4 regions of the Roseovarius sp. M141 genome follow, and region 1 is predicted to be linked to each of the others. Evidence: riboswitches for the same ligand, from Rfam matches in the RefSeq annotation. Region 1 holds a riboswitch; each other region holds the start of a gene.

Region 1 (7,504 bases):
TATGCCGCGTTCTACAGGCGGTCGCGGCAACTGGCCTCGGCCTTGGCTCAGCACGACATCGGACGTGGCGATACGGTATCGGCCCTGTTGGCGAACACGCCTGCGATGCTGGAGTGCCACTACGGCGTGCCGATGTGCGGCGGCGTCCTGCATTCGGTCAACACCCGTCTGGACGCTTCCATAATCGCGTTTCAGCTGGACCACGCGACGTCCAAGATTGTGATCGTCGACCGCGAGTTCATGCCCCTGATGCAAGAGGCGCTGGCGCTCGCTTCGGTGAAACCGGTTTTGATCCAATACGATGACCCGGAGTTTACCGGTCCACAAATACATGTCGAAGCAACCGATTACGAGGCATTCCTGTCCGGCGGAGATCCGGATTTCGCCTGGCTGATGCCCGAGGACGAGTGGGACGCGATCTCGATCAACTACACGTCCGGCACGACCGGCAACCCCAAGGGCGTGGTATCGCATCATCGGGGGGCTTACCTGCTGGCGCAGGGAAATGCGTTGGTCTCCTCAATGCAAAAACACGCGGTCTATCTGTGGACCTTGCCGATGTTTCATTGCAACGGCTGGTGTTTCCCGTGGACGATGTCCGCTGTCATCGGCACTCATGTTTGCCTGAGGCAAGTACGCGCCGAGCAGATCTGGAATGCGATGGCCGACGAGGCCGTGACACATCTTTGCGGGGCTCCCATCGTCATGTCGCTGATGATTTCGGCGCCGGATGCCGTCAAACGCGATCTCGATCACACCGTGCAGTTCTTCACAGCCGCGGCCCCCCCGCCCGAAACGCTGTTGGCGGACATGAAAACCGCGGGCTTTGACGTGACCCATCTTTATGGGCTGACCGAAACATACGGCCCTTCGGTAGCAAATGACTGGCATGACGCCTGGTCCGATCTGCCCCCGACCCAGCAGGCCGTGCTCAAATCCCGTCAGGGTGTGCGCTATCTGCCGCTGGAGCAGCTAGACGTTCTGGACCCTGAGACGATGACCCCTGTACCGAGAGACGGCAAAACCATGGGTGAGGTCATGTTTCGCGGAAATGTTGTGATGAAGGGCTATTTTCGCAACGCCGAGGCAACGCAGCAGGTATTCGAAGGTGGCTGGTTCCACTCTGGCGATCTGGGCGTCATACATCCCGATGGCTACATCCAGCTAAAGGACAGGGCCAAGGACATCATCATCTCGGGCGGGGAAAATATTTCCTCTCTCGAAGTCGAGGAAGCGCTGTACCGGCACCCGGCGGTCGGCGTTGCCGCTGTCGTTGCAATGCCGCATGACAAGTGGGGCGAAACGCCCTGTGCCTTTATCGAGCTTGCCGCCGGTCAGCATGCGGATGCCGAAATGCTTCGGCTGTGGTGTCGCGAGCATCTTGCGCCATTCAAGGTTCCGGGCCGGTTCATCTTCATGCCCATTCCAAGAACGTCGACCGGAAAGATTCAAAAATTCCTCCTGCGTGACCAAGCAAGGGAAATTGCGGCAAGCTGATTTTATCACGCTCTGCCAGCCCTCCGGGTGGTGTGAAATTGCACGCTTTGACATTCGCGGACCGGCGGGAGGCCGGTGGTTTATCGCCAACCGGTGGAAGATCGAAGATTGAAGGGGGCCGTGCCTGTCCTATGCGTCGGTCACGCTCAGCAGGACGATTTCGCCGGGCCAGCGGGTCCGCAAGGTCTGGGCGCCGTTATGCGCGCGCAGGCCCGTGCGGCAGGCAAGGACGATGCGCCTGATTTCGGGGGCGATGCGGATACCGGTGAGGGCATCGGCGGACAGGTGCAGCGCATCGGGGCGGAACGGGGCCGGGGCTTCGGTGCGCAGATCAATGACCAGATCGCCGGTGCAAATCGCAGAGGCCGCGATGAAGGGTAAATCGGCCACAGGTTCGGGCGCGTCGTCAAAGCGGAATTCAGCCATCCGCCAGCGCTCGGCATCGAAAATCATCATCTGCCCCAGCGGCGTGGGCGACAGGCCCAAAAGCACAGAGAGCGCCATCTGCGCCTGCAACGCCCCCATCATGGCGACGACCGGCCCGAGGACGCCGGCAGTGGCGCAGGTGGGCGCCGAGATCGGCAGATCGGGAAAGATCGCCCGCAAGGAGGGTGCGTTGCCGCAGACCCCTGCGACATAGCCCTGCAAACCCAGCGCCGATGCGGTAATCAGCGGCTTGCCCGCCGCGCGGCAGGCGTCCGAAAGGGTGAGGCTCGCGGCAAAAGTATCGGCGCAATCGAGCACCAGATCGGCGGCGGCAACGCGGTCCGGCGCGATGTCGGGGTCGAGCCACGCCACCTGTGCGCAAACCTGAGTATCGGGATTGAGGCTGCGGATCGCCTCTGCCGCTGCCTGCACTTTGGGCCGACCGATATCCGCCATGCGATACAGCGGCTGACGATGCAGGTTGCCTTCTTCGACGTGATCACCGTCGATCAGCGTCAGCATGCCGACGCCCGCGCCCGCCAGATACTGCATGACCGGCACCCCAAGCCCGCCGGCGCCGACCACCAGAACATGCGCGGACTGTAGCCGCGCCTGCCCTTCGGTGCCGACCTGCGGCAGGATCATTTGACGTGCGTAACGGCTCATCCACAGGTCTCCAGCCACGCGCGCATCCGCATGTCGGGGTCGGCGTGCAGCGTGATGTCGGTGACTGCCGCCACCAGATCGGCGTCGGCGGCAAAGACACCCGGCGCACGCGCGACCGAAAGGCCGCCGATGGCGCAAACAGGCACATCACCGCATAGGCGCTTCCATTCGGTCACGCAATCAAGCCCCTGTTCGCGCCACTTCATCTGTTTCAGGATCGTCGGATAAACAGGGCCAAGCGCGATATAGTCGGGCGCAAGCGCCAGCGCACGATCAAGCTCGCTGTGGTCATGGGTTGAGAGTCCGAGGCGTATGCCGACGCGGCGAATAACCTTGATATCCGCGGTGTCGAGGTCTTCCTGACCCAGGTGCAGCCAATCGGCGCCCTCTTCAAGGGCGATCTGCCAATGGTCGTTGATCACCAACGCGGCGCCATGTTTGCGTGTCAGCGCCAGCGCACGGCGGATTTCCTCACGCAGCGCGGGTTCAGGTGTGTCCTTGACGCGCAGTTGCACCAGACGCACCCCCACGGCCATGGCCCGCGCGATCCAATCGGCGCTATCGAAAATCGGGTAGAAACGGGGCAGCTTCGCCGTCATAGCCATGCCTTTCCGATCAGAGGAGTCGATGGAACAGCCATGTCGCGTGCTGGCATCGGGCCGGAGGTGGCCGTGAGTTTGCCCGCCTCTGCGGCAAGCGCGAAGGCGCGCGCCATGGCGGCGGGATCGTCGGCCTGCGCCACGGCGGTATTCAGCAGAACCGCGTCATAGCCCATCTCCATGGCCTGCGCCGCGTGGCTGGGCAGGCCCAGACCCGCATCAACCACCAATGCCAGATCAGGAAAGGCAGCGCGAAGGTTGCGTAGCCCATAAGGATTGGCCAGCCCCAGCCCCGAGCCGATCGGCGCCCCCCAAGGCATCAACACCCGGCAGCCTGCCTCGACCAGTCGCGCGGCGATCACCTGATCTTCGGTCATATAGGGAAAGACCTTGAAACCAGCCGCGCAGAGGGCTTCGGCAGCCTCGACCAATTCAAACGGGTCGGGCTGAAGCGTGTCGTCATGGCCGATCACCTCCAGTTTGATCCAGTCGGTCTCGAAATATTCGCGGGCCATATGGGCGGTTGTAATCGCTTCGCGGGCGCTGTGGCATCCGGCGGTATTGGGCAGAAGATGCACGCCAAGCGAGCGCACCAAATCCCAGAACGCTTGCCCCGCGCCCTGCTCACGACGCAGGGAAACGGTGGCGACCGCCGCGCGCGAGTCGCGAAACGCGGCCTCCAACACCGCAGGCGAGGGGTATTGCGAGGTGCCCAGCATCAGCGGGTTGTCCAGCGTGACACCATAAAAATCGCGCATCCTCAGCCCCCCTGCATCGCGGTCAACACTTCCAGCCGGTCGCCAGCCGACAAGGGCGTGTTTGGCCGCTGCGAGACGGGGACAAAGCGACCGTTCAGCGCGGTCGCCACGCGGGCCTCACCCCAGCCCAGTTGCTCCAGCGCCGCAGCCAGATTGGCGGCGTCGATCTTGTGCGCGGCGCCGTTGACATCAATCATCATGGAAAAGATCCCCCTTCTCCGAGGTTGCGATAAAACCCGCCGCCTGGCGCGCCAGTGCGGGCGCCATTAGATAACCGTGGCGGTATAATCCGTTGAGATGCAGCACGCGGCCGCGCTGGATGATGCGCGGCACGTTGTCGGGAAAAGCAGGCCGCAGATCAGCCCCAAATTCAACGATTTCCGCCTCGCCAAAGCGCGGGTCAAGCGCATAGGCCGCAGACAGAAGCTCCAGCGCCGAACGTGCCGTGACCGGGCCGCGCGCGGCGCTTTCGATCTGGGTGGCGCCCAGCATGAACAGCCCGTCGCCGCGCGGAACGATGTAGAGCGGATGGCGCGTGTGCAGCAGGCGCACCGGGCGCGTCAGTTCGATTTCCGGGGCGCGCAGCAGCACCATTTCACCACGCACGGCCCGTAAATTCAGCAAATCTGCCTGCGCTGCGAACCCGCGGCAGTCGATGACGATGCCGGGCAGATCGCCGGGCTTGGCCTCGACGCGCTGCACCGTAACGTCTTCTGCGGCCAGACCCGCCGTGAGGTCTGCCAACGCGCGCCGCGGGACAAGATGCGCCTCATCCGCAAAGAACAGCCCGCGTCTATGCCGACCGGCCAGATGCGGTTCCAGCGCGGCGATTTCATCGGCCGTCACCGTGCGATGGCCGCTGGTGCGGCTGGCGAAACGCCCAAGGTCGGCGCGGTCCCGATCAAGCGCAAGCACCAGCGTGCCGTTGCTCTGCACCTCGGTGACTTCGGCCCAATGCGCGGCGGCACCGGCCCCATGGATCACCACGGCAGGTTCGGCCACTGCGCCCTCGCAATCGGGCGCCAACATACCGCCCGCCCACCACGAGCAGCCATGCGGCCCCGGCGGGCCGTGGCGGTCAAATAGCTGCGGTCGAATGCCATGCGCCAACAAGGCGCGCGCGGCCCAAAGCCCGGCCACCCCGGCGCCGAGAATGGTAACCTCAGTCAATGCGCCAAACCTCGTGGAAGTGATGCACTACCCGGTGGACCTGCCCGATGGCCAGCACATCCACCGCCGCTGTGCGGCCCCGCGACGCTCAATGCCTGAAATGTCATCAAGACCCCTAGTGTTGCAGCGGGTCGCGGACAGACGGTGTGCGGGAGCGGCAGCCAGAACTGCAATTTCACCGTTCCCTCCGCCGGTATGGCCCGGATCAGGTTCGATGGGTTAGCTTTCGCCTCTCAGCCGATACCGGCACCCCAACGGTTGAAGCTGCAAACTATTTCTCTGATAATATTCTGTCAACGGCGGAGTGAGAATTCGCCAGTTGACGGTGTTTTTCTAGCGTATCGTTTGTCACAAACAGGCTCGGCTATCTGTCAACGGCACTCACGAAGTCAAAACGCACCCCGCTCCGCCGCCTACGCGCCGCGCGGCAAAGGGCCGGATCACAGTCAGATTGACGGGGTCAGGTTCCAGATTTCCGTCTGCGATCCAGTAGGGCCTATCGCCACCTGCAACGTCCGGACTCGACGCATTTATTCACCTTCTACAGGCCACCAAATTCCTGTAGTTGGGAAGATGCAGCCACAATATTTTGAATATATCCGTGAATATTCCCCACAGCAAAAAATCAGACCAGATCGCACGTGTATTGACAATGAAAATTGTCCGGGGAGAATTTCGGCCGGGCGAAAAGCTTGGCCAAGACCAAATTGCGCGTGAATTTGGCGTCAGCCATGTGACCGTGCGCGAAGCCTTGTTGCATTTGTCAGCACAAGGCCTTGCCACCAGCCTGCCGCGCCGGGGCATGTGCGTGGCGCCGCTGGACAGGAACACGGTGGATGAGCTGCGGCTGATGCGTCGTGCGTTGGAACCCGTGGCTCTCTTGCAATCGGTGCCGAAACTGACCGCTGCGCAAATTTCCAAGGCTGAGACGGTTCAGGCGCAATGCGATGCGGCAGAGACCGCTTTTGCGTGGGAAGAAGCCAATCGCATGTTCCACATGGCCATCATCGCAGGGTGCAACATGCCGCGCCTGACAGAAGAGATCAACAATCTGCAACTGCTCCATGCGCGCCACTTCTTTGCCAAATATGCCGACCGCTGGAAGCCGCGCTCGGAGCCTGACCACCATGCTATCATCGCGGCGATACACGACCGGGACGCCCCGAGGGCGGACGCGATCCTGCGGCGCCATCTGACAAGATTGAGCTAAAGCACTTTGCGTTTTTTCCGAACCCGGGAAAAGGTCCGTGCCTCTTCAGTGTTGCGGGCATTTTGGCATCAAATCTGTAACCCGGATTGTGTGCAAAACGCTTCAGGCGTCCTTGTGCGCGATAATCCAGATCGGATGATAGGTGAGCGGCACGCCTCCGGGGGCGCCAAACGCTTCGATATATCGCGCGCTAAAACGCGCGAGGGTTGCGCGGGTCCAGGTGTTCGCCGCAACCGCATTCACACCGGTTTGCTGGAGATGCCTGAGTACGTCTATGGGGCTGTCAAACCAAAGCTGCCGCCGGTCCTGCCCCACATCCGCAATTTCGAACCTGCCCGCGCCTGCCGTTTGCACAGCACCCGCCAGCGCCTCTGGCAAACATAGACCGGGCGCCTGTGCAGTAGATCCAAGGGCACGCAATTCGTTGAACTGCGCAGGTCCGAAGCCCGAAAAAGCCAGCCAACCACCCGGCGCCAGAGTTTGAGCCGCCTTGCGCAACAGCGCTTCGGGGGCATCCATCCATTGAAGGGTCGATGCCGAGGCGATCAGATGCGGGGCCTTGGGCCAGATAACGCTGCGGATATCGCCCTCCAAAAAATCCGCGCCGACCGACTCCGCCAGATGGCACGCATTCGGCACCAGATCGTTCACTGTCAGCGATGCGATGGAAAACCGGTTCAGCAATGCATGGGTCAAATGCCCGGTGCCGCAGCCGATCTCAAAGGCACTTTGAAAGGGTTTGGACAGGGACAGATCCGCAAGCCGCTGTGCAAGCGCATCTGCGATACGGGCCTGTTCGCTGGCGCCCTCATGGTAGCTCTGAAAACTGCGGGTGAAGCTGCGTTTGGCGCGATCAGCGATACAGGCATTCATGCGAACCAGTCCTGCCAGTTTTGACCAGCTGCAAAGGGTTGATGCGCAGCGCGCAGGCGCCGGACAGCGCAGGATTGCGCCTGCCACGCGGCCTGCTGCGCGCGCGTCGGGATGATCCGGTCGTGCTGTGAGATCCAGATCCGGTCAAATTCGGTCTGCGGGGCACCGCCCCGTTGCGCAATGGCCCGAAGCTCGGCCTGCGCCGCCGCCACATCAATGCGCGGGATCGGCCCGGCATGGCCGACCCGGCAACAGAACCGGGCAAAACTGGCCGCGCTCAGCCCATGCGCCGTTGCCGCGATGGT
Region 2 (7,504 bases), 1.0 Mb from region 1:
ATGCGCGCCAGATGCTCGGACGGGCCGGAATTGCAGATCGACAGGTAGTGTTTCATCCGCTCCATACGGCTTAGGACATCGCGGTTCTGACATGCGATCCAGCCGATGCGCAGCCCCGGCAGGCCGTAGGATTTGGACATCACGCCAAGCGACAGCCCGCGTTCGTATTCGTCCGCAACAAAGGGCAGATGCCGGGCGCCCGATGGTCCCAGCCCATGGAAAATCTCGTCATGCAGGATCCAGATGCCATGATGGCGGCACAGATCTATCAGCGCGCAGTAGCGGTCCAGCGGCAGGATCGCTCCGGTCGGATTATGTGGAAAGTTGATCGTGACCAGCTTGGTGTTGGGGCGGATCGCGGCCTTGATCCGGTCGATATCCAGCGACCAGTTATCATCCGGGTCCAGCGGCACGCCCGTCGCCGCGCAGATCATACTGGGCAGGGTTTCGTGCGACTGGTAGTTGGGCGTCACCACGATGGCATGATCGCCGCGCTCCAGCAGCACGGAATTGGCGGCGAATATCCCCTCGCTCGCCCCGGCAAAGCACAGGATATCCTCCGGTGCGCGGCCCGCATAAATGTGCGCGATTTCAGCCCGCAGCGCAGGCGCGCCCCATGTTTCGGTATAGCCCAGCCACATGGTCTGGAATGCGTCGCGATCCGCGTCGCTGGCCATCTCCAGCAGGTCGGCCAGCGACATCGCCTCGGCGTCCGAGGCGGTCATGTGATGGCGGGCGCTGAACTCCCACTTGGCGAAATGGGTTTCCAGCCGAAAATCAGGGAGCTGCGTCATGTCGTGCCTCTTGGGGGCGTTCAATGCACCGACAAACCACATTCCATGGGGAAAGTCATGCGATAGGTCAGGACGCTGGGTTAGTCGCCGCGCGCCGTAGCGTGAAAATGATGGGTCGGGCCATGCCCGGCGCCGACACTCAGCAGATGGGCATAGGCGATTGCCTGCGTCACATATTCCTTGGCGCGTGCGACGGCAGCGGGCAACGTATGCCCGTGCCCCAGCTGGGCGGCGATAGCCGACGACAATGTGCAGCCGGTGCCGTGCGTGTTGCGGCTGTCGATGCGCTTTGATGTCATCCAATGCGCGCCCTGCGCCGACAGCAACAGATCGGGGCTGCTATCGCCCGCCAGATGCCCGCCCTTCAGCAAAACGGCAGGCGCACCCAGCGCCAGCAGAGCTTCGGCATGGGCGTGCATTTCGTTCTCATTCTGCGCCTCGGGAACGTCCAGCAGATCCCCCGCCTCCGGCAGGTTGGGTGTGATCAGCGCGGCCATGGGCAACAGGCGCTCGCACAGGGCGGCCACCGCATCGGTATGCAGCAGGCGGTCGCCGCCCTTGGCCACCATGACCGGGTCGATAACGATGGGCGCATCCAGCCCGGCGAGCGCATCCGCGACCACGCCGATGATCTCGGCATTGCCCAGCATCCCGATCTTGACCGCGTCGATGCGGATATCCTCGCGGATCGCGACGATCTGCGCGGACACCATGGCCGGATAGACCAGCTGCACCGCCTGCACGCCGCGCGTGTTCTGCGCGGTCAGCGCGGTCAGCGCGGCCATGGCATAGCCGCCATTGGCCGAAATCGCCTTGATGTCGGCCTGAATACCGGCTCCGCCTGACGGATCAGACCCGGCGATGGACAGGATATTGGGGATCATTTTACGCTCCATTCGTGGATCAGGGCGCGCGCTGCGGCTTGCATGTCCGGCGCGCGCGATATGGCGGAAACGACGGCGATGCCGGCCGCGCCCGCCTGCCGGATCGCGCCCGCATCGCCGGGTTTGATACCGCCGATTGCAACGCAAGGAAGCGGCGTGGCAGCAATGATCCGCGCCAGCCCGTCCATGCCGAGAGGCTGCGCCGCATCCGGCTTGGTCGCCGTGGCGCGCAAGGGGCCGACGCCCAGATAATCGACGCTGTTTGGCGCGATAGCGCCGAGTTGCGCCTGCATTTCGATCGACAGGCCCAGAGCCATATCCGGCCCGATCCGGGCGCGAATGGCGGCGATATCACCATCGCCCTGCCCCACATGCAGGCCGTCGGCGCCAACATCGATGGCCACCTGCACCCGGTCATTGATGACCAGCGCCGCGCCTGTCGCGCGGGTGATCTGCTGCACCTCGCGGGCTAGCGCGACCATCTCGGCATCGCTGGCATGTTTGTCGCGCAGTTGCACGATGCCGACACCTGCGGCGACGGCGGCGCGCACCTGATCAGGCACGGATGCGGGCGCATCGGGATCGGTGATGAAATAGACCGGACCCAGCCTCATGCTACGGTGATCCTCGCGCGCTTCGTCACGTCGGCAGGCGTCAGCGCGTAGAGAGCATCGATAAACGCCACCTGAAAGCTGGCCGGCCCCTTGGCCGCATCGCCTGCCATTTCACCGGCAACGGCATAGCTGGCCAGCGCGGCGACGGTCGCAGGTAGCGCGGGCTGATCCACCGCAAAGGCGACGACACCCCCGGTCAGCGAACAGCCCAGAGCGGTGATGCGCGGCATCAGCGCATGCCCCCCGGCAATGCGATACGCGGCATCGCCATCGGTGACGTAATCGACCGCGCCGGTGACCGCGACGACCCCACCGGTTTGGCGGGCCAACGTCTGCGCCGCGCCTGTCGCATTGCTGACGGTATCGGCGGTATCAGCACCCTTGCCCGCCGCATTGGCCCCTGCCAGCGCGATGATTTCGGAGGCGTTGCCGCGAATGATCGTCGGCTTCAGCGCCAGCAGGCGCGCACCGGCATCGCGGCGCAGGGCGGTGGCGCCGACGGCGACCGGGTCCAGCACCCACGGCTTGCCCGCCTGCGCCATGACGCGCGCGGCCTCCTCCATCGAGATCACCCAGTCGGGATCGAGCGTGCCGATATTGACGCTGAGAGCATCGGCCAGCCCAGCGAATTCGCCCGCTTCGCCTTGGGCATGAGCCATGGCCGGGCTGGCCCCGATCGCCAGCATGATATTGGCCATCACGTTCATCGCGACATAATTGGTGATGTTCTGCACCAGCGGTGCGCGGGCGCGCATCTGCGCCAGATAGTGCCCTGCGTCAATCATCATGGTCCCCCTTGGCCGCAGAGGGAAACATCGCTCCAAGGCGCCGATATGGCCCTGCCTGCGCTGCAACTTCCTCCGCCGGTATGATCCGGTTCAGGTTCGAAGGGTGCATCTCAGCCCTCGTCGCGGCGCCCCTGTTACTTGGGCCAAGATGAGCGCGCGATGCAGCGGCGTCAAGCCATCAGAAATCGATGGCGATGCCCTTCTTTTCCCAATCGCCGTAGCGCACGGCCTCGGGTCCGTCCTTGCGACCTCCCAGTTCCTTGGGCAACGCGCGGTCATCGGCGGCGGCGCGGCGCTGTTCTGCTTCGGCGAGGGCGCGGATGGCCTCAGGTGGCAAACTGGGTGGCAGATCGGGGCGGTCGGACATGGCAAGGGTTCCTTTTGGCGCTGCCCCTTGATATACGCCGCCGTCACCATTCAGCAAGGATTTGCCATGCCCCCGCCATCGCCGCGCGCCGCCGCCACCCGCCTGCTGGACCAGATCCTGGGCGAGCATCGCCAGATGGCGGACCTTCTGGCCACCGGCGCGCTGGATCGGCTGGAAGCGCCCGACCGCGCCCGCGCCCAGCGCCTTGCCACGCAAACGCTGCGCGGGATGGAGCGGGCCGACCGCGTGCTGGGCAAACATCTGCGCAAACCACCGCCCCTGCCGGTGATGAACATCCTGCGGCTGGGCACGGTCGAACTGTGCCTTGGCGGCGATGCGCATGGGGTGGTCAACGACTGCGTCGGGCTGGTCGCGGGCGACAAACGCTTTGTCCGGCTCAAGGGGCTGGTGAACGCCGTGCTGCGCAAGGTCGCCGCCGATGGGCCTGCCGAATGGGCCATCCTGCGCGTGCCGCATTTGCCCAAATGGCTGCGCGCCCCCCTGTCCGAGGCCTATGGCGCCAAGGCCGTCGCCGGGTTCGAGGCCGCGCATTTCGCAGCTGCGCCGCTGGACCTGACACCCAAGAGCGACGTGACCGAACTGGCGGATGCTGTGGGCGGCATTGTGCTGCCCACGGGGTCTGTGCGCGTGCATAATGCGGGGCAGGTCAGCGCATTGCCGGGCTATGACACCGGCGATTGGTGGGTGCAGGACGCCGCCGCCGCGATCCCGGCCCGCGCGCTGAGCGCGACCAAGGGCGAGGCGGTGCTGGACATGTGCGCCGCGCCGGGCGGCAAGACGCTGCAACTGGCGGCTACGGGCGCGAACGTCACCGCGCTGGATATCTCGGACGCGCGCATGGCGCGGGTGCGCGAAAACCTTGCGCGCACCGGGCTGGAGGCCAGTCTGGTGACGGGTGACGCGCTGACACATCATGGCAGCTATGACGCGATCCTGCTGGACGCGCCCTGTTCGGCTACCGGCACGATCCGGCGCCACCCCGACCTGCCCCATGCGCGCGACGGCTCGGAAATCGGCGATCTGATCGCGCTTCAGGCGGCGATGCTGGACCGCGCGCTGGGCCTGCTGAAACCCGGTGGGCGGCTGGTCTATTGCACCTGCTCGCTGCTGCCGGACGAGGGCGAATGTCAGGTGGACGACGCGCTGCTGCGCCATCCGGGTCTGACGGTCGACCGCGACGCGCTGAACATGCCCGGCATCGACCCCGACTGGATCACCGAAGAGGGCGGCTTGCGCCTGCGCCCCGATTATTGGGGCGATATCGGCGGCATGGACGGGTTTTACATCGCCGTGCTGCGCCCCTGACCCGCTTCGGCTAATTTTCGCAATCCTGCGGTGACTCGGCCTACGCTGCGCGATATGCTCTGCTGAAATGGCGCCGCAAAGAGCGCCCAAAGGCGAGGCGCATGGGATTTTCCGGCACATATCGGGCGAAATGGACGCATTGGGCGAACCGCGTCGCCGCGCGCCGTGCGGGGCGGACGAATCCCGCGACCGCCTTCGCGTCCTCGCCCGAGCCGCGTATGATCGGCAGCTTTGCCCGTGGGCGGCAACTGACGGCGGGCAATTTCATGTTCGCGGGCCACCTGCTGGAACGGCCCGGTGCCGCGATCTGGGATCTGGTCGCGCCCGATGCCGCGTTCGAGGCTGAAATGCACGGCTTTGCCTGGCTGGACGATCTGGCCGCCGTCGGCGATACCCCCGCACGCGCCTGTGCCCAAGGGTGGACCACCGGGTGGATCGCCCGCTACGGCGCCGGGCGCGGCCCCGGCTGGACGCCCGAGCTGACCGGGCGGCGCCTGATCCGCTGGATCAACCACGCGCTGTTCCTGCTGGGCGGACAGGACAAGGCGGCGTGGGACGTGTTCTATCGCGCGCTCGCGCAGCAGACGCTGTTTCTTAGCCAACGCTGGCACTCCACCGCCCCCGGCCTGCCCCGGATCGAGGCCCTGACCGGCCTGATCCATGCGGGCCTCGCGCTGGAGGGGATGCAGGGGCACGCGCCTGTCGCCGCAACTGCGCTGGGCCGCGAATGTGACGCGCATATCGGCGCAGAAGGGCTGCTGGCGACCCGCAACCCCGAGGAATTGCTGGACATCTTTACCCTGCTGACATGGGCCATCGCCGCGCTGGAGGATGCAGGCCAGACACCGCCCCTATCGTTGAGCGCCGCAACCGGGCGCATCGCTCCCACCTTGCGCACCCTGCGCCATGCCGATGGCGGACTGGCCCGCTTTCATGGCGGCGGGCACGGGCTGGAGGGGCGGTTGGATACCGCGCTGGCGGCCAGTGGCGTCAAGGGGCGGCAAAAGGACGGGCTGGCGATGGGCTATGCACGGCTGAGCGCCGGGCGCACCTCGGTCATTGTGGATGCGGCGCCGCCGCCTGCCGGGCCGGCCTCGGCAAACGCGCATGCTTCGACCTTGGCGTTCGAGCTGACATCGGGGCGTCGGCAGCTGATCGTCAACTGCGGATCAGGCGCCAGCTTTGGCGCCGAATGGCGGCGCGCCGGGCGCGCAACGCCGTCACACTCCACATTGGTGATCGCGGGCGACTCCAGCGCGCGGCTGGGCGAGGGTGCGCAGGCGGATTGGCTGGTCAGCGGCCCCTGCGATGTGCCCTCGCAGATGAGCCAGGCGTCCGATGGCCTGCGTTTTGAAGGGGGGCATGATGGCTATGCCGCTCGGTTCGGCCTGACCCATGCGCGCACCATCGAAATGACGTTCGACGGGCGCGGTGTCGCGGGCGAGGACATGCTGCTGGCGCTGTCGGACACGGATAAGCGCCGGTTTGACCGGGCGCTGGTTGCGGGGGCCATGCAGGGCGTGCCCTACCAGATCCACTTTCATCTCCACCCCGAGGTCGACGCCGCACTGGACATGGGCGGCGCCGCCGTATCGCTGGCCCTGCGCAGCGGTGAAATCTGGGTATTCCGCACCGACGCGCGGGCGCATATCACGCTGGAGCCGTCGGTGTATCTGGAAAAAACCCGGCTTAAGCCCCGTGCAAGCAAACAGATAGTTTTATCTGGCGCCGCGCTGGAGTATGCGGGCCGCATCAGATGGTCGCTGGCCAAGGCGCAGGATACCCCGATCAGCATTCGCGATCTGGCGCAGGACGCGCCGTACCTTGCGCCCGAAACCGGCTAAGACGTCAAACACGCAGGAAACCCTATGACCGATATCGTTCCCCTCCGCCGCGCCCTTTTGTCCGTGTCCGACAAGACCGGGCTGATCGATCTGGGCCGGGCCCTGTCAGAGCGCGGCGTCGAACTGCTCAGCACCGGCGGCAGCGCGAAAACGCTGCGCGATGCAGGGCTGGACGTGCGCGATGTGGCTGATGTGACAGGCTTTCCCGAGATGATGGACGGGCGGGTCAAAACGCTGCACCCTGCGGTGCATGGCGGCCTGCTGGCGCTGCGCGACAACGACGATCATGTGGCAGCGATGCAACAGCATGGCATCGCCGCGATCGATCTGCTGGTGGTGAACCTCTATCCGTTCGAATCCACCGTCGCGGCGGGTGCCGACTATGACACCTGCGTCGAGAATATCGACATCGGCGGCCCGGCGATGATTCGCGCCGCCGCGAAGAACCACGGCTTTGTGAATGTCGTCGTCGATGTCGAAGACTACGCAGCCCTGCTGGAGGAGATGGATGCGCATGACGGCGGCACCACGCTCGCCTTCCGCCAGAAAATGGCGATGACCGCGTATTCGCGCACCGCCTCGTATGATTCGGCGGTGTCCACGTGGATGGCCGCACAGCAGGGCGATACTGCTCCGCGTCGCCGCACGGTCGCGGGCACACTGGCGCAAAAGCTGCGCTACGGCGAAAACCCGCATCAGGGCGCGTCCTTCTACCTCGACGGCAGCGCCCGCCCCGGTGTGGCGACCGCGCTGCAGCTTCAGGGCAAGGCGCTGAGCTACAACAACATCAACGACACCGACGCGGCGTTCGAACTGGCCAGCGAATTCAGCCCGCAAGACGGCCCTGCCTGCGCGATCATCAAGCACGCCAACCCCTGCGGCGTGGC
Region 3 (7,504 bases), 2.3 Mb from region 1:
GTGGCGGTGGTCCTTGCCCAGCTGGTGCGCCCCGGCGCGCCCTGCGCGATCGGCACGTTTACCTCCAACGTCGATATGAAATCCGGCGCGCCCGCGTTCGGTACGCCCGAATACATGCGCGCAACGCAGATGACCGGGCAACTGGCGCGCCTCTACAAGCTGCCGATGCGCGCCAGCGGCGTCTGCGCCGCGAACGTGCCCGATGCGCAGGCAACGTGGGAGACGTCGAACAGCCTGTGGTCTGCGGTGCAATCGGGCACCAACATGGTCTATCACGCGGCGGGCTGGCTGGAGGGCGGGCTGATCGCCAGCCCCGAGAAGTTCGTCATGGACTGCGAGATCCTACAGCATATCCAGCGCTACATGGACCCGATGCTGACTGCCACCGGCCCGGACGAGATTGCCGTGGACGCCATCGCCGAGGTCGGCGATCAGGGTCACTTCTTTGGCATCCAGCACACGCAGGACCGCTATACGACGGCGTTCTATCAGCCCTTCCTCAGCGACTGGCGCAATTTCGAGGCATGGGAGGCCGATGGTGGTGTCTGGACTGCGCAGCGGGCGCATCAGTTGGTGCAGGACATCCTTGCCAGTTTCGAGCCACCTGCCCTGGACGAAGCCATCCGCGAAGAACTGGCGGATTTCGTCGCCCGCCGAAAATCCGAAGGCGGCGCGCCCACCGATTATTGACCCGTCGCCAAAAGGAGCACGCTGCGCGCGCGCAGGTTTCAAGAGCCGCCCGTTGCAGGCGCGCCGACCTGCGCTATGGACGCTGCTTTTTGCCGAGCGTTGATGGGTATTTGAACCAAGAAAAACCAATGGCGCGCATCGCTGTTTTTTCTTGGTGAAAATACCCAAATCCGACGCCTGCCCAAAGGAGTCCGGTCAGCCATTTCTGTCCAGCGTGGCGCGGCAGGCGCGATCGACGGCGGCGTGCAGCAGGACGGTGCAGATCGCCAGGACAATGAGCGCGGCAAACATCAGGTCTGTCTTTGCACGTCCATTGGCCAGCAGCATCAGATAGCCCAGACCCTTGGACGCGCCGACCCATTCGCCGATGATCGCGCCGATGGGGGCATAGACTGCGGCCAGTCGCAGGCCTGACGCAAAACCGGGCAGGGCGGCCGGGATGCGGATGTGGCGCATGATGCGCGCGGGGCTGGCGCCCATGAGGCGCGCCATGTCGATCCAGGCCTGGGGCGTGCGCATCAGGGCGTCGAAAAAGGCCGAGGTGACGGGGAAATAGATCACCAGCAGCGTCATCACCACTTTGGATCCTATGCCATAGCCGAACCACAGGGTCAGGATCGGGGCGAGGGCGAAAACCGGCACCGCCTGGCTGAAAATCAACATGGGGCGCACCAGCTGGCGCGCGAGGGGGGATGCGGCCAGTGCGATGGCTGTCGCCCCGCCCAAGGTGGCGCCGAGGGCGAGGCCCGCCAGCACTTCGATGGCCGTGATCATCGTATGGTGCGCGATCAGGGCGCGGCTGGTCCAGAGCGTTTCGGCCACCAGCGCAGGGCCAGGTAGAATAAATCGTGGCACACCGGTCAGCAGGACCAGCGCCTGCCATGCAGCCAGCGCGACGAGCGCCGAGGCGGCGATGCTGCCGACGCGCCTCATGGTCCGGCCCTCAGTTCGGCCAGCAGGGCGCCTTGGGCACTGAGGGTCGGCGCGTCATCCACGGCACGCGGCGGGGCGCCGGGGGGCACGGGCCGTTCGCGCAGTCCGCCGTGGCCGAGGATGAGGATGACGTCGCTCAGCCGGGCCGCCTCGGCCGGGTCATGCGTGACCATCAGCACGGTTTTGTCCGAGAGCAGCTGTGCCGTCAGGTCCTGCACCTGCGCGCGGGTGCGCGCATCCAGCGCCGAGAACGGCTCGTCCAGCAGGACAATGGGGCGATCCTCCATCAAGGTACGCGCCAGTGCGGCGCGCTGGCGCTGGCCGCCCGATAGCGTGGCGGGGCGTTTTTCCGCGTGTGCGCGCAGCCCGACCTCGTCCAGCAGTTCGGCGGCGCGCTTTTCATCCGGCGCCGCGTTGCGCAGGCGGGCACCCAGGGTGACATTCTGCGCGACGGTCAGCCACGGCAGCAGCAGATCGGATTGTGCCATCAGCGCCACGCGCCCGGCGAGGGGGGCGCCGTCACTGGCAGTTAACGTGCCGGTCAACGTCGCCTCGTCCGCGATGCTCGAAATCAGGCGCAGGATGGTGGACTTTCCCACGCCGGACGGTCCCAGCAGGCAGGTCCATTTGCCTGCCGCCGCCGTGAGCCGGATGGGCGGGATCAGGGGCACGCCGTCGATATCGACGGACCCCTCCAGGATGATGCCGGGCGCTGTCATCCCTGCAAACCCATGTCCCAAAAGCCCACCTCCAGCCGTACGGCTGTGGAAAAACGCTGTGAAAGCGCGCGCCACCGTGGGCTATCCTGCGGCGTTGCCCCCAGCCGCCGGGCAATGGCGCCATCGAGAAGCGTGCCAGCCTTGCGACAGGCTTGCTGATAGTCCGACCCGGCATAGGTATCGATCCATTCGCCATACGGCGTGTCGCCGCGCCCGGCAGCCAGACGCAGGCCGATTTCGCCGTATCCCAGTACGCAGGGCGTGAGCGCCGCCAGCAGGTCCAGAAAATCGCCCGAGTAGCCCGCATCCAGCACATAGCGCGTATAGGCGATGTTCTGCGCCGCCTCGGGCGCGGCGAATAGCGTGGCCTCGTCGATGCCTTCGCGCGCGCAGGTGGCGACATGCAGCGCGATTTCACCGTTCAGCAGCGCGTCCAGCGTGGTCGTGGCAAAGCGCATTTCCTCGACCGTGTCCGCCTTGACCACCGCCAGCGCCCAGGCGCGGGAGAAGTGGATGAGAAACACGTAATCCTGCACGAGGTAGTGCAAAAAGGCCTTGCGCGGCAGCGTGCCGTCCCTCAGCCCCTCGACAAAGGGGTGATGGGTGTAGGCGTGCCAATCCTGCGCCGCGTCCGCGCGCCATGCGGTGAAGGTATCGCCGTACATTACTGCGCCTCCGATTGTGCGCCGGATGTTGCACCCGGATCGATGGCCAGTTCGGACACAGAACGCGTGCCGTCCAGCAGCCCGGCCTCGGCCAGGAAACGCTCGAAATCGGCGTAGCGGGCGATGTCGACGGCGGCAGGGCGCAGGGCAAAGCGGGGAATCGTGTCGGTCCACGCGCGGGCGTTCAGGGCATCGTCCAGCTCGGGTGAGGTGGATTTGAAGATGTCCCAACTGTCGTCGGGGTGGTTGACGATGTATTGCGTCGCTTTGCCCGTGGCGCGCAAAAAGCGCGAGATCAGCGCCAGATCCATCGTCTCGGGGTTGGCGACATAGATCAGTTCGTCATAGGGCGGCACGCCGGCCTCTTCGACGAAAAAGCACGTTCCGGGGGCGCCTTCGATCTCCATCTGGTTCAGCTCGAAATTGCGATAGGCGCCGATGACCGCATCGACCTGTCCGGACATGACCGAGGGGCCAAGGGACCAGTTGACGTTGATCATTTCCACATCATCGAAGGTGATGTCATGCTGATTCAGGATCGCGTTCAGCAGCGCCTCTTCGACGCCGGCAACGGAATAGCCGATCTTGCTGTCCTTGAGGTCGGCGATCGTCTTTATTGGGCCGTCCTTTAGCACCAGCAGGCAGTTCAGCGGGCTGGCGATCAGGGTGCCGACGCGGATCAGCGGCAGGCCTTCGGCGATCTGAAGGTGCAGTTGCGGCTGGTAGGATACGGCCAGATCGACCTGACCTGCGGCCACCATCTTGGGCGGGGCCGAGGCATCGGCGGGCGCGATGATTTCAATGTCCAGACCTTCATCGGCGAAATAACCGCGCTCTTGGGCGATTACGATAGGGCCGTGGTTGGGGTTTATGAACCAGTCCAGCACGAGGGTCATCTTGTCCTGTGCGCATGCTGGCACGGCGGTCAGGGCGCTTAGAAAGGCGGCGGTGAAAACGAGGGATTTCATGTCGGCTCCTTGGTGGTGATTCAGGACCGACGGGACAAACGGAAAAGGGGCGCAGGGCCGCATTGGCGGCGTCTGCCATCTCCGTTCCCTCCGCCGGTACTGACCGGATCAGGTTCGATGGGTCGGCGTATCGCCTCTCAGCTCCGGCATAGCGGAGCACCCCAACGGATAGGCCAGACCTAGCAAGTGCCGGGCGTGCGCGCAAGCCGCGAAAGACCACGCCGCGCGGGACGGCGCCTGCGGTGAAAATCGCCCGTTCAGCTTGGGCGTGAAAGGCGGTAGGCTGCGGCGAAACGATGCGTCAGATCATACCCGGAGTGCTGTCCATGATGCTCAGATCCAAAACCAGTGACGCGCGGCTGCTATACGCCATCGTCGGCGCGGTGGCAGGCCTGTCGGTCTGGGGGTTGATCAATGTTCTGCCGGACATGGTGGACAACGCGCGGGCCGCATTGCTGCCCATCGCGGCCGGGCTGGGGTTCTTTGGCGTGCTGCTGGCGCTGCTGGGGCCGGTGCGCCTGAAACTTGCGGCGGTGGCGGCGCTGGGCATGGCGGTGCCTGCCGCGCTGCTGCTGTTCTGGGCCAGCTTTCGCCATGCGCAGGTCGAGGATTTTCTGGACACTGGGTACGGGGCGGCCGCCTTTGTCTATCTGCTGGTGATCGGGGTGCCGTTCGTGACCGCCGGGCTGCACAGGCATGGGGGATGGCGCCACTACGGGGCCTTGTTTGACACCGCGTGGAACCTGGTGGTGCGCGTTGCGGCCGCGTGGCTGTTTGTCGGGGTGGCCTGGCTGGTGCTGCTGCTGTCGGATCAGTTGCTGGGTCTGGTCGGGATCGACATCATCGAGGATGTCATTGCGCTGGAGCCGGTGCCATACCTCGTCAGCGGTATTGCGCTGGGCCTGGGTCTGGCCATCGTGCATGAGCTGCGCGATTACGTGTCGCCGTTTCTGGTGATCCAGCTGCTCCGTGTGCTGTTGCCTGCGCTGCTTGTGGTGCTGGCGGTGTTTATCGTGGCGCTGCCGTTTCGGGGGCTTGCCAGTCTCTTTGGTCAGTTTTCGGCGGCGGCCACGTTGGTGGCGGTCACGGTGGCGGGCATTACCCTGGTGACGACAGCGATCCACCGCGACGATGGCGTGTCGGTGCAGGGCGCGGGTATGCTGATGGCGACCCGCCTGCTGAGCGCGATGCTGCCTGTGCCCGCTGCGCTGGCGCTGTGGGCGGTGTGGCTGCGCGTGGACCAGTACGGGCTGACGCCCCACCGCGTGGCGGGACTGATCGCCGCTGCGGTGGCGCTGATCTATGCGCTGGCCTATGCCGTCGCGCTGCTGACGCGCACTGATTGGCGTCGCCAGCAACGCAGCGTCAACCGCTGGATGGCACTGGTCACGCTGGCGATTGCGGCGCTATGGCTGACGCCCCTTCTGAATGCCGAGCGCCTTGCGACCGCCAGCCAGATCGCCCGCGCGGGGTCTGGTGCTGCGGACCGGGATCTGGCCCTGTGGGAGATGGCCAATGAATGGGGTATCGCAGGCCAACGCGGCCTGGCCCGGCTCGAGTCGCAGGCGGATGCGCAAGAGGACGGTGATCTGCTGGCCCTGATCGAAAGGGCGCGCCAGACCCCGGCCAGATGGGACTACCAGAAGGCCACAGGCGATGACGGAATCGTCACGCTGGAAGGCATCGTACCGCTGCGTCCGGTGGGTAGCAGCCTGCCGCCCGGCGCGCTGGACGGGCTGGACCCGGACGAGCGGCAACAGATCCACGAATCTTGCAAGCGCCGCCTGACCGGGGGGCATCCGGGCTGTGTCATCGTGATCGCCCCGTTCGAGCCGGCCGAAGATACCGAGCGCGCCATCGGCCTGTTCGCGACGGCAGACGAAGGCGCGCGACTGGTGGCATACCGGATATATGAGGGGCGCCTGTTTCAGCAGGGGTATCCGCGCGATATTCTGGGAGGCAACTACCCTTATGTCTCAAAAGACGTGATTGCGGATATTCTCAAGGGTCGGTTTCGCCTCGTCCCCGCGCCGCGCACGGTGCTGGAGGTCGGAGGCATGCAGCTGTTTCCGCAAAATTGACCGCGTTGGTGAATTCTTAAGGTGCGCCGTGCATATCTGAACCAGGGACGTAGCGGAGATGGATATGCACGGGCTGATCAATCGGGCGATAGAGCGTTTCGTGCGCGACACGTATGGGCGCGACGTCTGGGGCACCGTGATGCGGCGCGCCGGGCTGGATTATACCGAATTCGAGGCGATGCTGACCTATGAGGAGCATGTCACACATGACGTGCTGGGCGCCCTCGCTGATGTGCTGGGTCGCCCGTTGCAGGATATCCTCGAAGATATCGGAACATATCTCGTCTCGCATCCCAACGTCGAAGCGCTGCGCCGATTGTTGCGTTTTGGCGGGCCGACCTTCACCGAATTTCTGCACTCGCTGGACGATCTGCCTGCGCGCGCGCGGCTTGCCGTGCCTGACTTGGCCCTGCCCGAGCTTGAGCTGCGCGAACGCGGCGATGGGCGTTTCAGCGCGCTCTGCCGTAGCCGGACGCCGGGGTTCGGACATGTCATGGTCGGGCTTTTGCGCGCGCTGGCAGATGATTACGGCGCGCTGGTCCTGCTGGACCATAAGGGCCGCCGCGACGGTCTGGAAGTGATCGAGATCCGGCTGCTGGCGGTGGAGCATGCCAGCGGACGCCGTTTCGATCTGGGTGTAGGGGCAGTGAAGTGAGTGTTCACGTAGGCAAGGACCGGTCTGATCACGCCACGGCGATGATGGATGTGCTGTGCCCCATGCACGCGGTACTTGATGCCGCGGGGTGTGTGGTGCATGCCGGTCCGACATTGGCCAAGACATTCGGAGCGGCGCCGATGATTGGCGCACGGTTTGCCGATCTGTTTGAGATAAAGCGCCCACAGACCGATGGATCCATACGGATGCTGCTGGGGCTGGCGGGCACCAAACTGCATCTGCGGATGCGCTGCGCACAGCGTACCGACCTGAAGGGTGTCGTCGTGCCGCTGGCGCCGGGCGCGGCCCCTGTCGGTGGCGCGCTGATCAATCTGTCCTTCGGGATCTCGGTTGTTGATGCTGTGCGGGATTACGGTCTGACCAGCAGCGATTTTGCTGCGACTGATCTCGCTGTCGAAATGCTCTATCTGGTCGAGGCCAAGACCGCCGCGATGGAGGCGTCGCACAAGCTGAACCTGCGCCTTCAGGGCGCCATGATCGCGGCCGAGGAAAAAGCCTATACAGACACGCTGACCGGGCTGCGCAACCGCCGTGCGTTGGGTTATGTGCTGGAACGACTGACCGAGGCAGAGCAGGATTTTGCGCTGATCCATCTGGATCTTGATTACTTCAAGGCGGTGAACGACAGCATGGGGCACGCGGCGGGCGATCATGTGCTGCGCGAAGTTGCGCGCATCATGGTTGAAGAGACGCGCGACGAAGACACCGTCGCCCGCGTCGGCGGTGACGAATTTGTGCTGGTGCTGACGCGGCTGACTGATGCGGGTCGTGT
Region 4 (7,504 bases), on a different contig from region 1:
GCAGGCATAGCCATCCGCCACGTCCTGCTCGATGGCGCGGATGATGGTCGGGGCCTTCATGCCCATCAGGAGATGGTTGAAGAACCGCTGCTTGGTGCTCTCGAACCGAGATTTGGCCGAGGCCTTGGCGGCGGAGGCGTTCGTCTGACCGGACGCATCGTTGACGCCGGTGGCGGTCAGCGCCGCCTCGAGATTGTGGTGGATCGTCCGGAAGGCCCCTGCGTAGGCGTCGTAGATCTCGACCTGGGCCGGTGTGAGGGCATGTTCGAGAACGTCATATTCCACGCCGTCGAAACTGAGCGCCCGCGCCGTGTAGAATCCGAGCGTTTTGAGATCGCGCGCCACCACTTCCATCGCCGCCACCCCGCCGGCCTCCATCGCGGAAACAAAACTCTCGCGGCTCGGGAACGGATATTCCGGCCCCTGGCCCCAGAGTCCGAGGCGCGCGGCATAGGCCAGGTTGTGCACGCTGGTGGCGCCCGTCGCCGAGACATAGAAGACCCGCGCCCGCGGGGCCGCGAGCTGCAGGCGCAGCCCGGCGAGACCCTGCTGGGAGGGTTTGACCCCCCTGCCCGCCTCAGACCCGGCAGCATTCTGCATGGCATGGGCTTCATCGAAGGCGAGCACGCCGTCGAACTCTGCGCCCATCCAGTCGAGAACCTGGCTCAGCCGCGTGGTGCCGCATTTACCCGCGGAGCGCAGTGTGGCGTATGTCACAAAAAGGATTCCGTCACCCATGGTGACCGGCTGGTCCGGCTTCCATTTCGAGAGCGTCTGGATGTCGGCGGGCGAGCCGCCGATATCCGTCCAGTCGCGGATCGCGTCCTCGATGAGCGTGGCAGATTTGGAGATCCAGACCGCCTTGCGCCGTCCCGCGAGCCAGTTCACCAGGATGAGCCCGGCGCATTCTCTCCCCTTGCCGCAACCGGTGCCGTCTCCGAGGAAATACCCGAGGCGATAGGCGCGCGCCGCCGGGTCATCGTCCCTGCGGGTCATCCGGGTCTGGTCCTCGTCGATCGTGAACCGGCCCGGCAAGTCGCGCGCGTGCGCGTCGTTCGCCATGAGAATGGTCTCGAGCTGCGCCTCGGAGAGATGGCCCTCCTCGATCAGGCGACCGGGCAGGCGCAGATCGGTCGCAGCCTCGCTCGACGGCACCGGAGGCGCCACCGACGCCATTGCGATGCTCTCGACCAGCGGGGTTGGATGCTCCTGCGCGCCCGCGATCTCGATGCGCTGCGGACGATAGCGGGCATAGATGTCGGAAACGGGGGTGTTTTCACGCGGGTTGGAGAGGGAGGTGAACGCGAGAGGGACGGCGGCATGTGTCGTCGGTTTGGCGGTGGAGGATGTGGTAACCCGACGGCCCGATCAGGCAGGTGATCCGGCCCTCGCGCAGCGCGCAGGAGAAATCGGTGACCAGCGGCACTGATCCGGCCCGGACCGTCAGATCCTCAACCCGCAGCATCGCGCCCCCTTGCATGTCCGTGGGCCGTGAGCCTCTCGATCAGGCGCAACGTGCCGAGCATCAAAAGCGTGACCGCGGCCGAGACGACGACGGCGGCAAGCACCAGATCGGCGCGGAAATTGTTCTTGGCGGTGAGGATGTAAATCCCCAAGCCCCGCCGCGCCCCGGCGTATTCGGCAAAGATCGTGGCCACGATGGCGTAGGTGGCCGAAATCCGCAGCCCGGCGAAGAACGAGGCCCGCGCCACCGGCAGTGTTGCGCGCCGGAAGATCCGGCCTCGTCCCGCGCCCATCGCGGTCAGAAGGTCGAGATAGGCCTGCGGCACCTGACGGTAGCCCGACAGCAAACTGACGAGCATGGGAAAGAAGGTGACGAGGATGACCAGCAGCACCTTTGGCAGCATACCGAAGCCGAACCACAGGATCATCAGCGGCGCCAGCGCCACCAGCGGGATCGTCTGGCTGGCGACGAGCAGCGGCATCAGCCCGCGTTGCAGCCAAAGGCTGAAATGCAGGGCGACCGAGGCGCCGAAGGCGAAGACCACCGACAGCGCGAAGCCCAGCGTGGCGACCGCAAGCGTGGCACGCGTATGCGGTCCGATCCGTGCCCGCTCGATGACGAGCGAGCGCAGAACGTCGGTCGGGGCCGTGGCAGGACCAGCGCCGAGACGCCGCTTGCCATGCAATAGATCTGCCAGGCCAGCAGCAGGGCCAGCGCGATCAGCGCGGTCGGCAGGATATGGCGCAAGGGGTGCATGAAAGCTCTTGCCGCGAACCGGGCGCGGCGCAAGGGGTGTCAGGCAAGGCTGGGGCTGTTGGCCGATGCCGTGAGGTCGATGGTGACATGCCCCTCGGCGGGACCGAAGCGCAGGAACGCCTGGCGCAGCGCCTCGAAAACCGCGCCCGCATCGCCGCGCAACCGTGTGCAGAAGTTCTTGGACTTCAGGAAAGTGCCCGACCCCTTCAGGAAGTCGATGCAGCCATAGATTTCGTCCATATGCCGGTCCTGGCCCAGCACATAGAGCGAGAACTGCACGTCGATGCCGACACCGAGATCGGGCGCGGCACCCACCGCCTCCCGCGCCAGGGCCTGACGTTGGGACAGGCTCTGGCCCTGGGCCTGCACCAGCGCCTCGCAGCAGCAGTTTGGGTCGTCCGGCTCGCCCGGGCATCCGCGCGACAGGGTGACATGCATGGTCACGTGATCGGGCTGCCGCGCCACGGCGGCAAAGAGATCGCGGATCGCGTCGATCAGGGGGCCGGGCGCCCCGACCATGAGCGTCGAGACATCGTCGGTCTCGATCCGCAATGCGCTTCTGTGGGGATTGAGGGCCTCGAGCCCGGTGGTGATGACATCGACGAAATCCGACGTCATCGGATAGAGTGACACTTGTGCGCCTATGAACATATTCCCTCGCTCCGCCGGCATTACCCGGATCAGCTGTGAAGGGTTCGCGCGGTCTTGCGCATCTCAGCTCCTGAACGGAGCACCCCTGGATGACTTTAGGGTATCCCATGCACCCGGCGTGTCAAGCGTGACTCGCCACAGCCTGCGACAGGCCGCCTGGACCACCTGAGATGAACCTATAGAGTTGGCAGCGCTTGGCGACTGCAGTAACCATTCCACCATGACTCGCGACTCCGTTCCCCTGATCGATGCCATCGCCGCCGCGCCCGATGATGCCGCACAGGCCCGACTGCTCCGCGATGGGGCCCGCGACCTAATGGCCGGTCCCGCTGCCATCCCGGATATCGCCACCGTCGCGCTGGAGTCGACCGACGATGCCGAAACGCAGGCGGCCGCGGCGCTCTTGTCCAGCGCGCTTGACGAGGCACGGATGGCCCGGGAGAACGACGCGCCCGAGGGCGCGGCCCTGATCGACACCCTCGATGAGGCGCTGACAGCGCGGGACGCGGCCCGGCCGTTCGCGCCGGCCCTGCGCCTGCGTCTCGCGCAGATCTACGCGCGTGCGGGCCTTGCGCCGCCGGAATTCGCCATGCTGACCGCCGACGTCATGGACGGGGACGAGGCCGGGTCCGAAGAGATGCCCGATCTCGGCGCGTTGATCGACCCGATCCTGCAGGAGATCGGTGATGACCCCCTTCAGGTTCATGCCGCGCTTGTCGAGCTCCTCGCCGGGCTGCCGCCGGAGCTGGCGGCGATGCTGGTTTCCATGACGGTCGCGCGGCCGGGCGCGGTGGAGGCGCGGCTCGGTCTTTACTGGCTGCTCGATGCACAGCCCGACCTTCGCCTCGCCGCCGCAACGGCGCTTGTGTCCCGTGCCGAGGCGGGGACACTGACGCCGGAGATTGGCGCGCTGCTGCCGACGCTGCGCAAGTGGCTGCCCGAGGATGCCGCGCGCGCCGCGCTCGATGGGGTGATCCGCCGGCAGATGCAGCATGGCGCATCCCGGACGGCGGGGCGCGGGCCGACCATCCACCGGGCCGCCATAAGCCTGCCGGACGGTGCCGGCGCACAAAGCCTGATCGCCGCCGTCCAGATCGGCAGCCGACGCGCGGTTGCCATGGCGATGCTCAAGCAGGGCCACGGCGTGAAGGATGCCTTCGTCATCCCCTGCACAAGTGCGACCGAACAGAAGCAGATGCTGGCCCGCATCCTGGACGAGATGGAAACCTTCGAGGACGCGCCGGACATGCTCGCCGCGATGCTGGCGCGCGGTCTCGGTGAGGGGCTGGAGCTGGGTCTGATGCCGGCGCCCGGCATGGTCGATCTGGCCGAAATCCTCGGCCCCGACGCACTGACCCCCGCCGCCGGCGATACCGAGGCCATTCTCGACGCCATCGGCGCGGCCGAGGCGCTCGAAAGCCTCCCGGCGCCCCGCCGTACCGCGCTGGTCAAGGCCAGCGCCGACTGGATGGGGCATTTTGAGCAGGCCGACAGCTGGTTCGAGGACACCGGTGCATTGCGCGACGCCATTGGCCGCGCGCGAACGGACAAGGGGCGCGAAACCGCTGTCTGGAAACATCTCGCGGGCCGGCGGGCCTGGTGGGCGCGGCAGTTCGCGGTCTCTGCGGCGGTGCTGAAATCAGCAGCCGGCGTGGACCAGGCGCTCTGGCTGTCCTTCGCCGCAGTAGCACAGGCACTGGTCGACGGGCGATCCCTGAAGCGGATCCCGATCATGGCCGACATCATGGCGATGACGCTGGACGCGGCCGCAGCGCGCGACGGGGATATTTTGCCGATATCGCGCTCCGGTGCGCCGGATGACATCGGCGCTCTGCTCGCCGAGGCCGGGATGAGCGCGGCCTATCTGCAGGGCTATCTCACGGCCCTGGCGATCGCACCGCTGCAGCCGTCGCCGCAGGACTGGCTGGGCGCGCTTCTCGGAGGGATCGAGTTTCCGGGCGAGGGTGTGATCGACCACCTGATGGGATTCCTGATGATGCAGGCCAACCAGACCGATGACGACGCCGCAGACCCGGAAATCGTTGCCCGCAACCTTACTGCCCTGGACGAAGACGGCCTGAAGGACTGGGCTGCAGGTTTCGACAACCTCGTGATGGCGACCCGTGGTTCCTGGCCCGCAAAGCTTCTGGGTGCCGACGACAAGCGCATTCTGCGCGACCTCAAGAAGATCGCCACGGGCGCCGAAGGCGACACGCTGCGCAATGTGCTGCCATCCTGGGTACCCCGACGCCACGAATTGCGGCGGTAGCTGCGCCGACTTGCGATCATGCATCGGCGGCGGAGGTTTGGCATATCCGGCCCACAGCCGCCGTTGGAACGCCGCCCGCGGTGCCGCAGAGCAGAGTCACCGGAGCCGCTGTCCAGACACGCTCCCGCTTAGCCGGGCGCGACGATGCCAGCTTAATCGAGCGCTATCTCACGCGTTCCCCCGCCACAACCATCCGGCTGCTGCTCGCTGATCGCCAGTCCATCGGCACCGATCGGCTGAAATTCCCTGAACAATAACGATATCTCCTTCGCCATACACCTGAGGGAGAATCTCCGCGGCACCACAGAGGACGGCCATTGACTGACTGTTGATTTGAGGTGTCGTTACGGCATTGTCAGCTTGTTCTATCGCGACGTGACGAAGACCGGCGCCACCATCATGCGGCCATTTCAGCAGCACAATCGTTCCACAGACTGAACGCATCAGCCCGGGAGTGGCGATAGGATATTGCGGAGAGGCGATGGCGTTTCGGGCGGAACAGGGTTGCGGTCTGATCGTGAACGGAAAAAAACCGCTGCGCTTGGCGCGGAGATTTGAAGCGGCCCATGATCTTTTCTCGTCGTCTTGTGTGTCGATGCGACGCTTCCGACCGGTTGTTCAACCCCTTGTGCGAGCGGTGCTCGACGCTTGGGCAAAGCCCCCGAACGGCGACGCCATAGCTGCGCAGCTTGTCGGTCACGATAACCCGCGGCACGCCCCACCGCCGCATCAGTTTTCGAAGAAATCGCTTGGCAGCATGGGCATTCCTGCGACTTTGGGCCAGGATCTCCAGCACGTCGCCGTTCGCGTCGACCGCCCGCCAAAGCCAGTGCTTCTGGCCCCGGATTGAGATCACGACCTCGTCGAGGTGCCATTTGTCGGCCGGGGTCGGACGGTCGCGACGAATGCTGGCGGCGATCTGTGCTCCGAACCGTTGGCACCACACCCGGATGCTTTCATACGAGACGATCACGCCCCGCTCGGCCAACAGATCCTCGACATCGCGCAAGCTCAGGGCAAACCGATGGTACGCCCAGACGGCATAGGAGATGATCGAACGAGGGAACCGGAAGCCCTTCAGGCGAGGCTGTGAAACTTGGCTGATCATGTGCGGTCGCTATGCATGAACCCAGGCAACGTCAATAACCTGACAATACCCTCCCTGAAGTTGCCGCTGGTGCGATCGCATCGCGGGACGCCTTGTCACCGCTGCGCCAATTGTTGCCCGGCGTCAAAGTGCGTCAGGCCAAAATATTCGCGGTCGACATCCAACGAAAAGTCGTGACGATTTTTCAGGGCGAGCAGAGGCGCTATACCGAAGTTGGATTCGATCATTTGATTATCGCACTTGGCCAGACAAGCAACTTGGCACATATTCCTGGCCTAGCCGAACACGCCTTGCCGATGAAGTCGATGGCCGACGCCCTGGAATTGCGCAATCACGTCATCGAGAAACTGGAGCACGCCGATGTCACGGAGATGGCAGAAGTCAAGGGCCAGCTTCTGACGTTTGCTGTGGTTGGGGCCGGTTTTTCTGGCGTGGAAACAGCTGGAGAGATAAAGGACCTAGTTGACCGGTCGCTTCAGTACTATCCGAATATCGATCCCGCCGAGGTCCGCGTCGTTGTCCTTGAATTCGGAGACCGCATACTGCCTGAATTGCCAGAAAGTCTTGCCAGTTACGCACAGATGAAATTGACGAAGCGTGGCATCGAAGTATTGCTTAATACCGGCGTGACCGAAGCCACGGCGACGCAGATAGTCACCTCTGACGGTCAGCTTTTGGGAACGAGAACAGTCATTGCAACCGTTGGAAACGCTGCGACCGAGGTGGTCCAGGAAATGAACCTGCCTCAGAAGCGCGGACGCATCTACGTCGAGCGGACGCTGCAGGTGGCGGGTCACCAGAATATCTGGGCATTGGGCGATGCGGCGTTGGTCCCGATGCAGGAAGGCGCGACAGAGGATGGCGATTTTGCGCCACCGACAGCACAATTTGCGGTTCGCGAAGCCCGCCTCGTCGCGCGGAACATCGAGACGGTGTTGCAGGGCGGAACGCCCTCGCCATTCCTCTACAGGTCCAAGGGTGCGCTTGCGTCACTGGGGTCCAGTCGCGGCGTTGCAGAGGTGTTTGGCATCAGAATCACCGGGTTCGCGGCATGGATTCTTTGGCGCAGCTACTATCTGTCATTCGCGCCAGGCTTTGGCACCAAGCTACGGATCGCGGTCAACTGGCTGCTGGATTCGCTGATCAACCGCAGCACAGTTCAAATCAAAACTCGCAGGCGCGCCGCCGCCCGCTATGTCCGCTATCGCGCTGGCGACAAAGTATTCGAACACGGCAACCGAGCGGATGGCCTCTA

Evidence for each region. Region 1 has a riboswitch for thiamine pyrophosphate ahead of FGD77_RS09900 (FAD-dependent oxidoreductase). Riboswitches for the same ligand answer to the same signal wherever they lie in the genome.
Region 2: it holds a riboswitch for thiamine pyrophosphate, as region 1 does, so the genes downstream of both, thiM (hydroxyethylthiazole kinase) here and FGD77_RS09900 (FAD-dependent oxidoreductase) in region 1, are expected to answer to the same signal.
Region 3: it holds a riboswitch for thiamine pyrophosphate, as region 1 does, so the genes downstream of both, FGD77_RS21005 (ABC transporter substrate-binding protein) here and FGD77_RS09900 (FAD-dependent oxidoreductase) in region 1, are expected to answer to the same signal.
Region 4: it holds a riboswitch for thiamine pyrophosphate, as region 1 does, so the genes downstream of both, FGD77_RS02515 (Ykof family thiamine-binding protein) here and FGD77_RS09900 (FAD-dependent oxidoreductase) in region 1, are expected to answer to the same signal.

Annotation. Positions count from the first base shown of each region.
Region 1 covers NZ_VCNH01000008.1:1,200,470-1,207,973, reverse strand. The annotation lists gene FGD77_RS09925 (acyl-CoA synthetase) at 1-1,497, shown strand, start outside; gene FGD77_RS09920 (HesA/MoeB/ThiF family protein) at 1,627-2,589, opposite strand; gene FGD77_RS09915 (thiamine phosphate synthase) at 2,586-3,188, opposite strand; gene FGD77_RS09910 (thiazole synthase) at 3,185-3,946, opposite strand; gene thiS (sulfur carrier protein ThiS) at 3,949-4,146, opposite strand; gene FGD77_RS09900 (FAD-dependent oxidoreductase) at 4,136-5,116, opposite strand; TPP riboswitch at 5,282-5,380, opposite strand; gene FGD77_RS09895 (GntR family transcriptional regulator) at 5,718-6,326, shown strand; gene FGD77_RS09890 (methyltransferase domain-containing protein) at 6,429-7,199, opposite strand; gene FGD77_RS09885 (pimeloyl-ACP methyl esterase BioG family protein) at 7,196-7,504, opposite strand, start outside.
Region 2 covers NZ_VCNH01000008.1:165,144-172,647, forward strand. The annotation lists gene FGD77_RS04850 (aminotransferase class I/II-fold pyridoxal phosphate-dependent enzyme) at 1-794, opposite strand, end outside; gene thiD (bifunctional hydroxymethylpyrimidine kinase/phosphomethylpyrimidine kinase) at 875-1,678, opposite strand; gene thiE (thiamine phosphate synthase) at 1,675-2,292, opposite strand; gene thiM (hydroxyethylthiazole kinase) at 2,289-3,077, opposite strand; TPP riboswitch at 3,131-3,223, opposite strand; gene FGD77_RS04870 (DUF1674 domain-containing protein) at 3,259-3,447, opposite strand; gene FGD77_RS04875 (RsmB/NOP family class I SAM-dependent RNA methyltransferase) at 3,514-4,773, shown strand; gene FGD77_RS04880 (heparinase II/III family protein) at 4,875-6,617, shown strand; gene purH (bifunctional phosphoribosylaminoimidazolecarboxamide formyltransferase/IMP cyclohydrolase) at 6,642-7,504, shown strand, end outside.
Region 3 covers NZ_VCNH01000008.1:3,485,746-3,493,249, reverse strand. The annotation lists gene FGD77_RS21025 (trimethylamine methyltransferase family protein) at 1-690, shown strand, start outside; gene FGD77_RS21020 (ABC transporter permease) at 886-1,623, opposite strand; gene FGD77_RS21015 (ABC transporter ATP-binding protein) at 1,620-2,342, opposite strand; gene FGD77_RS21010 (TenA family protein) at 2,339-3,007, opposite strand; gene FGD77_RS21005 (ABC transporter substrate-binding protein) at 3,007-3,975, opposite strand; TPP riboswitch at 4,044-4,149, opposite strand; gene FGD77_RS21000 (DUF4153 domain-containing protein) at 4,302-6,056, shown strand; gene FGD77_RS20995 (heme NO-binding domain-containing protein) at 6,115-6,711, shown strand; gene FGD77_RS20990 (diguanylate cyclase) at 6,708-7,504, shown strand, end outside.
Region 4 covers NZ_VCNH01000003.1:68,778-76,281, forward strand. The annotation lists partial or broken gene FGD77_RS02500 (strawberry notch family protein) at 1-1,311, opposite strand, end outside; gene FGD77_RS02505 (hypothetical protein) at 1,277-1,465, opposite strand; gene FGD77_RS02510 (ABC transporter permease) at 1,452-2,150, opposite strand; gene FGD77_RS02515 (Ykof family thiamine-binding protein) at 2,261-2,872, opposite strand; TPP riboswitch at 2,862-2,969, opposite strand; gene FGD77_RS02520 (UPF0149 family protein) at 3,093-5,141, shown strand; gene FGD77_RS02525 (IS6 family transposase) at 5,539-6,249, opposite strand; gene FGD77_RS02530 (FAD-dependent oxidoreductase) at 6,342-7,504, shown strand, end outside.